Regions from separate parts of the Paenibacillus sp. RS8 genome, predicted to be linked through region 1. Evidence: riboswitches for the same ligand, from Rfam matches in the RefSeq annotation. Region 1 holds a riboswitch; the other holds the start of a gene.
What was found. Region 1 has a riboswitch for cyclic di-AMP ahead of ACDZ28_RS11115 (hypothetical protein). Riboswitches for the same ligand answer to the same signal wherever they lie in the genome.

Region 1 (4,597 bases):
CAATTATAGGGCGGATAGCGGTGGTGAAAAAGCTGGTTATTATGCTTTGATCTTTTTTGTTTATAATGCCTTAATCATTTATTTATTTGGTCTATTGATGTATAAAACCGATTTTTTAGAACGAGCAGGGCTTCATTTTTCAAATGAACATCTATTGAAATTAGCCATCTATAGTTCTATTTTCATTCTTGAATTAGCGCCACTGCTATTTTTATTGAGGTCAAAGAAGGAGAGCCTGCAGAGCATTGGATTAACTACTTCCAATACTGCGATGTCTATTCTTCTAGGTATTGTTGGGGCCATTCCTTTTACCTATCAAATTATTCTAGACTTCATTCTACATAAGAAAGAAATTCAATTGGAAGGAGCAAATCTGTGGTTAGAGTTATTAATACTCTTCATTTTCACTGCACTGCCCGAAGAATTAATGTTCAGAGGTTATATCCAGACTCGAATTACAGGCTTGATTAAGAATAAATATCTTGCCATTGTAGTGGTTGGATTATTATTTGCGTTGATGCATATTCCTTTTCAAATGAGTATGGTTAATATGACCTTTATGGATTATTTAATTACTAATTGGGTGTATATGATTCAATTGATGGTTATGCATATTTATTTTGTCTATCTTTATACTCGAAATAATAATATCCTTGTCCCAATCATTAGTCATACCCTCATAGATTTTATTCAATTATATATGAAGTAACTCCCACGGGAGGGTTGAAATGCTGAATGTCAGCCCTCCAACTACGCTAGGTAGCTTTTCGACCAAAGTGAGCTCCGAGGGCTATACAACAGACAAATTACCGCTAGGCAGCAATTCCTCTTGAGCAGTCATTTGCTCCCGCACATGTCTAAGCTGATCTTTCAGTACAGGAACGCTCTTTTGCAGGATAATGCTAATTTGAGGTAAAGATAGCTTTAGGCCATACCACATCACTTTTACGAGCTGTTCCTCCCAAGGCAGTGCCTTGGCAGACAGAAGAGACCGGCGTGCGTAATAATCGGCGCATTGTCGGATACAAGAGCGGTAAGCTTCGATAGAGAATAGCTGGCTGTCGAAGCTTTTTTGACGGAATATTTTATGAAGCTCTTTAAAAGTACGGATAGTAACTCTCTCGGCTTCTGCTGATTGTTGTAACAACATAGAACTGAGCGCATAGATATCATTCGTATTCTTTTGAACACACTCTGCAAATATAGTTCTACGGGGTGATTCGGCAGGTAAGGGGTCAGGCATGATAAACACGATCCTTTCAGAATGGGTTATGTGATGAACCTATAATATAGAAAAGTAAGAAATGGATTTGTTGATAAGCTCGGCGGTATCAGGTTCTGGATAACTATGCTTTTGAAGCGCAATACTGGATACGGTCTTAGATGGTTTATAGTATAGCCGCCCCCCTCTGGAATCTCTTCCACCGGCGACAGCTCTGTACAGACGACCTTGCTGGATATGATCTGCCAATGATTTACCCTGCAGCTTGGCTTTTAAATCCTGTAAAGCATCTTGCACTAGCTCAAACTGAGTCTGATCCCACTCTGAACCATGGGTACGTACTTTATCTATCGCTTCCTCAAGCCGGCAGTGGTATATCATTCTGAGAAAAGAACTCCATTTAATAAGGTCGAAGGTTCTGGTATTGGCTGAGATAAGACATGCCCCCCAGCTGCTCCCCCCTTTACAGGTAAGTTTCAGGATGCCATACCGGCTGCCTGGATCAGCTTCCATTCCATAGTGAATAGGCTCAGGTGAATCAAAGACGAATACTTCAATGCGAGATAGTCTTCGCTGGTCCATGACAAGTTGCTCCTCCCTAGGTTTCCAAAAGCTTAAGCTCAACATGGTGAGTAAGGTTAGCCTTCTCTATACAGGCAAGCATTTCAGCTTCGTTCTCACAGACTGCGGCATGCTCCAGCCATAGTCGGAATTTCTGTTTACGTATAATGGATAAATGTAAGGGGAAGGTGCTGCGGGATCTCATTACGTACCAACCAATAGCAACGTCCTTCCAAGGTTTCTTAAAAGCGGCGAGCCACGGAAAACATTGGTGTGCCGACCAATCCTGCAGCTGCTGCTTTTCTCTGATATTTTTATATATTTCGTATATAATTCTTCGGTCCATACAGCACTCACAAGTAGAAGGGCTGCTGAAATGGCGCAAGGATTCAATTTGGTTCTGACCAAATGCATAGCCGACAATAGTTCTGTGATGATCCTCTTCGAACCATAACGCTCCAAAGCAAACATAATTTAGACTTATCGGCTCAAGCAGCCCTTGCTGAGTTCCCCAATAATAGTGTTTCATTCCTTTCACCCCGTCCAGCATGCTATTACCCGGGTAGGTTCAGGTAACGCAAAAACCGCAGCAAGAGGAGGACCTCTGCTGCGGTTTTGGAATACAGGCATACACACCTGTGCCAAAGCGTGGCGGATCAAGGGTCTCTCTCTTTACGCTTACGAGGTTAGCTGTCGGATTCGGACGGTGAGAGTCGCCCTACCTATGTGAGACTTGAACAGTCTCCTTCGGATTCACCCCAAGTAGGCCATGTGGCCCGATGGTTCCCCCGTTCCCTGCAAATACAGGAACTCAGCGTTGATTGTATTTCGTGAAATAGATTCAATCCGAATCATACTCTTTTCAAGGTGTTTCTGTAAAAGCAGAAAGTGTTCTTTTGAGCGCAATTTGAACCATATCCTACCGACTACGACGAAAAATCCTGCCAAATAGGTATTTATTGCGTGTTATCGAGCTTCTTCCTCGTTTAATCTCGACTTCTCGTTTCCTTTCCTATATAGGCGATTTTTGGTGATTTCTCCAGCTGTGGTGAATAAAATCACAGAGTCCGTCCGCTTTTCGCTAATTGATTCAAATTCGAGTAAACAAGAGATATAGAGAGATTGAATATCAAGTAAGCGCTATCCAATGCGAAAATAGTTTTTAATTTGCATTATTTTGGCATCAATCACGTTTTACAATACTTCCTGCATAAGGGTATGATTACTCCTGTTTCAACAACAATCGAATATTTGATCCGCTTAATTTCCGGTAAGGAAAGCGGGGGAACCAACAATCGGCAGACGATGTGAGAGTCGGAAGCCGGTTATGGGGTGAATCCTGTAGAAGATACGAGTGAGCTCGCATCTATACAGGTAGGGCGACTCTCACCGCCCGAATCCGACAGCTAACCTCGTAAGCGTATGGAGAGAGGATGAGTGCAATGTGACCGCTAGCGAGCCACAGAGGAGAATCCTTTGTGGCTTTTTGCTGTGCTTTTTTAAGCAAAGCATTTATGGAAAACCTCACGAAGAGGTCGTTATATTCATCATTAGCGGTAGCTTTTCTTTCAAGACCAGGGTGATCAAGCTCTGATCTTACAAGCAAAGCATTTGAGGAGAATAAGAGATGACAGATCAGAATGAATATGTACTGGTATGTGCGCCAACGAAGGCAGGAGAACATTTTATTAAGCTTCTAAAATTTAGAGGCATTAAGATGGCGGGATTGACCAACAACTTGCCTGAGAAGTCCCTACTTGAAGAGATGGGGATTGAGAAAGTCGTTCTAGTAGATACCCGCCATCAGAATACTTGGTTTCGCCCCCCGTTCCCGGTAGGCCGGGTATATCTGTTCGAGAGCAGCTTTACGTTATGCTGCCGCTACATTCAGATGTGCCGCACCTGGACGACGCAGCCGATTTTTGTGATCACAAGCTCAATAAATCCTAGATTGGTCTATAAAAGACTTGGTGCAAGTTATGTAATCTATTCCCACAGTGGTGATGCTGATTTTCTAATCGATAAATCACCTCATCAAGGATAAAAGAAGGAGTGCGGGAGATATGATGGATCTGTATATGGTGGCTTCGTTAGCTGTAATTTACGGGTTGTTTTATGGATTTATGCGCTGGTGCGCAGGTGTAGTTGAGGATACAGGGAGGGATAAGCTGTGATTCTAGTCATCGCTGTTACCCTACTGCTGTTTTTATATCTTGTTTACGCATTGATTCATCCGGAGAAATTTTAAGGAGGGGCATTCATGGGCATTTTGCAAATCGTAGCTGTAATCGTCATTCTCATCTTGCTGGTTAAGCCGATGGGCACGTATTTATATCATGTATTTTCTAATGAACCCAATCGTACGGATCGATGGTTTGGAGGCGTGGAAAAAGGGATTTATAAGCTGATCGGACTGAAAAAACGGGAAGGGATGTCCTGGAAAAAGTATGCGCTCAGCTTTGTTTTAACGAATATCGTACTGGTTACTTTCAGCTATATCTTTCTTCGATTGCAGCGGGGTTTACCGCTAAATCCGAATGGAATTGCGGATATGGAACAGACGCTTTCGTTCAATACGGTGATCAGCTTTATGACTAATACGAACCTGCAGCATTACAGCGGGGAGACGGGACTTTCGTATTTTTCACAAATGGCTGTCATCACGATGATGATGTTCACGTCTGCAGCGAGCGGATTTTCAGTTGCGGTTGCCTTTGTCAGAGGGATCACAGGACGCACATCAGTCGGGAACTTCTTCGAGGATTTCGTCAAAGCACATATTCGTGTGTTCATTCCGCTGGCTCTGCTAGTTTC
Region 2 (4,597 bases), 1.8 Mb from region 1:
TCTGATTAGCTCCTATCCAATAATTATTTTACCTTCTGGATGCTTATACAATGGTTTACCCTGTTTAGGACCAAGCGCATACACTAAAGTTAATGGACCTAGTCGACCTGCGAACATAGTCAGACAGATCAGAATCTTACCGATGATAGATAGTTCAGGTGTCAGCCCCATCGTTAGCCCTACCGTGGCAAAGGCCGAGGTTGTCTCAAATAAGATCGCTAAGAAATTACTATCCTCTGTTGTGGAAAGTACCATCGACACAGAGAGGATCAATAGTAAAGCTAGTAATGTTAACGTCAACGCTTTATAGATACGCTCCTGCGCCAATCGATAACGGAACAGTACAACATCTTCACGCCCGCGCAGCATCGCGATTACCGCACCTATCATAATGGTAAAGGTAGTAGTCTTAATCCCGCCACCCGTTGAACCCGGTGATGCACCAATAAACATAAGAATAACCATAAAGAACTGAGAGGCTTGCCGGAGTCCGGCAATATCCACCGTATTGGCACCAGCGGTTCGGGGCGATACAGACTGGAAGAATGCCGATAATATTTTGCCGCCGAAATTAAGATTACCCAGTGTGCGCTGATTCGTAAATTCAAATATAAAAATAACCAAAGCACCAATAACAATAAGCCCAGCCGTGGTAGAGAGTACAACTTTGCTATGCAAAGACAATTTACGTTTTACACGAAACTCCACCAGATCAGACATGACAATAAAACCAATACCGCCGGAGACAATCAGAAACATCACCACGATATTCACTAGCGGGTCATATACATAGTCGGTTAAACTCCGAAAATCCCCAAAAATATCAAATCCAGCATTATTAAACATCGACACTGCATGAAATATCCCAAAATAAATGGCCTTTCCCAGCGGCATATCAAACGCCCAACGTATGGACAGCAGCACCGCTGCACAGCCCTCAATGACTAATGAATAAATAAGTACTCTCCGGATCAGCCGAACAATCCCCTCCATAGAACCTTGGTTCATGGCTTCCTGTAGGATTAACCTGTCCCGCAAAGAGATTTTGCGTTTCATCATCATGGCAAATAAGGTGGCCATTGTCATAAAACCTAAGCCGCCAACCTGGATAAGCAACATAATCACGGTTTTTCCAAAAAAGGTGAATGTCGTCCCGGTGTCCAGCACCACAAGTCCAGTCACACAGGTTGCCGATGTCGAAGTAAACAATGCATCAATAAAACTCACAGCATTCCCGCTCGTACTCGAAATGGGAAGCATAAGCAGCAAAGCTCCTATCAGAATAATCGATGCAAAACCGAGCACCATAATCTGAGGCGGAGAGAGCTTCAGAAACTTTGATTCAGAAACTCTGCGAAACTGTGAAGCCACTATGCTCACCCTCTTATCTTAATTTAAAGAATTCCAACAAAAAAAGCACTGGAAAACCAATGCTACCCTTGGTTCCTGCAGTAAATTAGCCTACGAGGTTAGCTGACGGATTCGGACTGTGCAGGCTGCCCTATTCGTTCCTAGAACGAAATTCACCCCTGATGAATAAAGTCACCTTTTACGGCGTATACTCATCTTTTCATTACTTCTTATGGTTCCCCCGTTTTCACCTGAAATTCGGCTATATACAATTGCATACAAATTATATCTGTTATTTCGATAAATCACAAAGACACAATTAATGGTGATTCATATGAAAAATGCGGTTTGGAGAGGATGTACCAGAAGGAGTGCCTTTTCTCATCACTTTTCCGTGTTTTCCCTGCAATTGCATCGTTTTTCATGAAAAATGAAGAAATGATCACTTTAAATTCATGGTATATATTCAGTTTCCTATTCTATAATATCTCTATTACCCATAAAAAAAATATACGATGATTTTTGTAACTATCATGGCACTAATACTATAATGGAACATAACATTGTCAGTTTACAAGGAGGCGTTACATGAATCCCGTTGGCCAGCCCTTACAGCAACGTGCCCTCTCCAAGAGGCTCATCATCTCGGGCATTATCGGTCTTATTCTATTTATTATGTTTCAGATTGCCCCCTCGGTGCTAAATAGCCCTGCCGGGGAAGATACTACCGTCATCAGTAAGGCGGAAGCCCGCGACAAAGCGATATCATTTGCGGAACAAAAGTTAAACTATACCAAAGCACCAAACGATCAGTGGAATGTACTTTATGAAACGGATTCTTCCTTTTATGGTTATATGTCCCGCGAGAAGCTTTTGGAGGACTATACAAAAAAGAAATTGGATCAACGATATCCTTTTGACATCTTTCGTGTAACACTTAGTCCTTCAGCGGAACAAGAGCCACTGATCTCCGTTGACCTCAATATGTATACTGGCGCAGTTGTCGCCTTCACACAAGGAGCAGAAGGGTCATCTGCAGAATTGCCAAGCAATGTAACCACTGGTGCAAAAGAAGAGGACAAGGGTGCTGACTTGTCTTTGGCACAAAAAGAAAATCTTGCCCGCCCCTGGCTTCAGGAATGGGATGTAAATCCCGCCAAGCTGCAAATTGAATCGAATGCAGGATACTATGGGCTCGTGTATACTGACCGTTCCGTTCAGATCGGCGAATCCTTGCTTCACTATTATTTCGATTTCGCTGACGAACAGGTATCCAGCTTTAAAGCCGGATTTACTGCTCCAGCCTGGCATACCTCCTACGTGAAGGACCAGACCTCTCTCGCGGAAAAGCTTACTCTATTCGGTTACGGTCTGCCTACCTTAGCTTTAGGAATTTTGGCACTCATCTACAGCATACTTAGAAGAGAACATACCTCCTTTAAGCGCGGAATTTTCCTAAGCTCGGCTTATTTTGTAATCATGATGATCAGCACCTATAATATGCTTCCTGAATCTTCGGGCGAAGGACTCGAGGCTCAGATCACTTCCGTCATTATGTTCATCATTTATGCCTTATATAGCCTGCTAATGTCCTCCCTGCTCTATTTCTCTTTAGTTGGAGGGGACGGCCTTTGGAAAAAAGAAGAGGGGATGAACCCATGGCCTCGTGCTAAAGAGCCTGGCTATGGTAAATACGTGCTGGATAGTATCCGGGCTGGATACATCTGGGCATTCGTGCTGCTAGGGGTACAGACCCTTATGTTCATCGTATTATCATTGACTTTGCAGAACTGGTCCACTACTGACGCTACTCAATCTCCTTACAACATGAGATATGCTTGGCTGCTGCCTATCGTTGCATGGCTCGCCGGGTTATCCGAGGAAGCTATTTATCGTTTTTTCGGAATCCCTATGTTGAAAAAGGTGTTCCGGAGCACGTTCATCGCTTGCCTGATCACTACGCTGGTATGGGCGTTTGGTCATACACTTTATCCGATCTACCCTATCAGCTCCCGTCCTATTGAGCTTACCGTGATCGGGCTGCTCTTCAGCTATATTTTCCTTCGTTACGGCTTTATTGCCGTCATGTTCAGTCATGTCGTGTTTGACAGCATTCTGATGGGCGCTACGCTGATCTTTATGAAGGAAAGCGTGAATGTCGGAGCAGGTATCTTCGCGATTATCATGCCGTTCATAGTCGCCTACATTGTCTACCGGTTTAATCCACCGCAAAAACCTGATCCGAAGCCGGTTGAACCGACATCTATCATTTAAAGAAGTAACGGGTGGATAACCGATAATAAAAAAAGGTGTCACAGCAGAAACCTGCTATGACACCTTTTTTATATTTACGCAATCAGGCCCTATGTCGCCGGCTCTTCATCCTTGAGCGCCTCAAGAATTTGACTAGCCAGCTTTTCGCCAATAGAAAGTGATTTAAAATCCTCTATGGAGGCTTCTTTAATTTTCTTTAGCGATCCGAAATGCTTAAGCAGCGCCTTGCGCCGCTTCTCGCCTATACCTGGTATGGAGTCCAGCTTAGAGGTAACCATGGACTTCCCGCGCTGCTCACGGTGGAAGGTGATAGCGAACCTATGCACCTCATCCTGAATCCGTTGCAGCAGGTAAAACTCCTGACTATCCCGAGCTAAAGAGACGGGTTCTGGCGGATCTCCAACTAGAAGCTGAGCCGTCTTATGCTTGTCATCCTTAACGAGACCGCAGACCGGAATGAATAAACCCAGCTCGTTCTCCAGAATATCAATAGCTGAAGAAATCTGCCCTTTACCACCATCGACTACGATAAGATCTGGCATCGGAAGGTTCTCTTTCAGCACCCGTTCATACCGCCGCCTAATGACTTCGCGCATCGTTCCATAATCATCCGCACCCACTACTGTACGAACTTTATATTTACGATACTCTTTTCGCGCGGGCTTACCATCAATGAAGACAACCATCGCAGAGACCGGATTGGTCCCCTGAATATTCGAGTTATCGAACGCCTCGATCCGGCTTAAGCGTTCGAGCCCCAAGCTCTCGCCTAAGCTCATTGCGGCACCAGAGGTACGTACTTCATCTCGTTCAATAAGCCGGAACTTCTCGTCGATTGCGACTGTAGCATTTTGGCAGGCCATACCGACCATCTGCTTCTTGAGTCCACGTTGTGGCACCAGTACTTTGATACCGAGCCACTCCTGTAGAATAGAGGCGCCACCTGCGGCATCAACAACACCTGCTGCTGATG

Region 2: another riboswitch for cyclic di-AMP. It lies ahead of ACDZ28_RS02505 (TrkH family potassium uptake protein); the one in region 1 lies ahead of ACDZ28_RS11115 (hypothetical protein).

What each region holds. Positions count from the first base shown of each region.
Region 1 is NZ_CP168131.1:2,169,606-2,174,202, forward strand. It holds gene ACDZ28_RS11100 (lysostaphin resistance A-like protein) at 1-709, shown strand, start outside; gene ACDZ28_RS11105 (hypothetical protein) at 791-1,243, opposite strand; gene ACDZ28_RS11110 (hypothetical protein) at 1,283-1,804, opposite strand; gene ACDZ28_RS11115 (hypothetical protein) at 1,821-2,312, opposite strand; cyclic di-AMP (ydaO/yuaA leader) riboswitch at 2,445-2,610, opposite strand; cyclic di-AMP (ydaO/yuaA leader) riboswitch at 3,031-3,220, shown strand; gene ACDZ28_RS11120 (hypothetical protein) at 3,411-3,827, shown strand; gene kdpF (K(+)-transporting ATPase subunit F) at 3,954-4,031, shown strand; gene kdpA (potassium-transporting ATPase subunit KdpA) at 4,044-4,597, shown strand, end outside.
Region 2 is NZ_CP168131.1:329,530-334,126, forward strand. It holds gene ACDZ28_RS02505 (TrkH family potassium uptake protein) at 13-1,308, opposite strand; cyclic di-AMP (ydaO/yuaA leader) riboswitch at 1,445-1,624, opposite strand; gene ACDZ28_RS02510 (CPBP family intramembrane glutamic endopeptidase) at 1,939-3,624, shown strand; gene uvrC (excinuclease ABC subunit UvrC) at 3,714-4,597, opposite strand, start outside.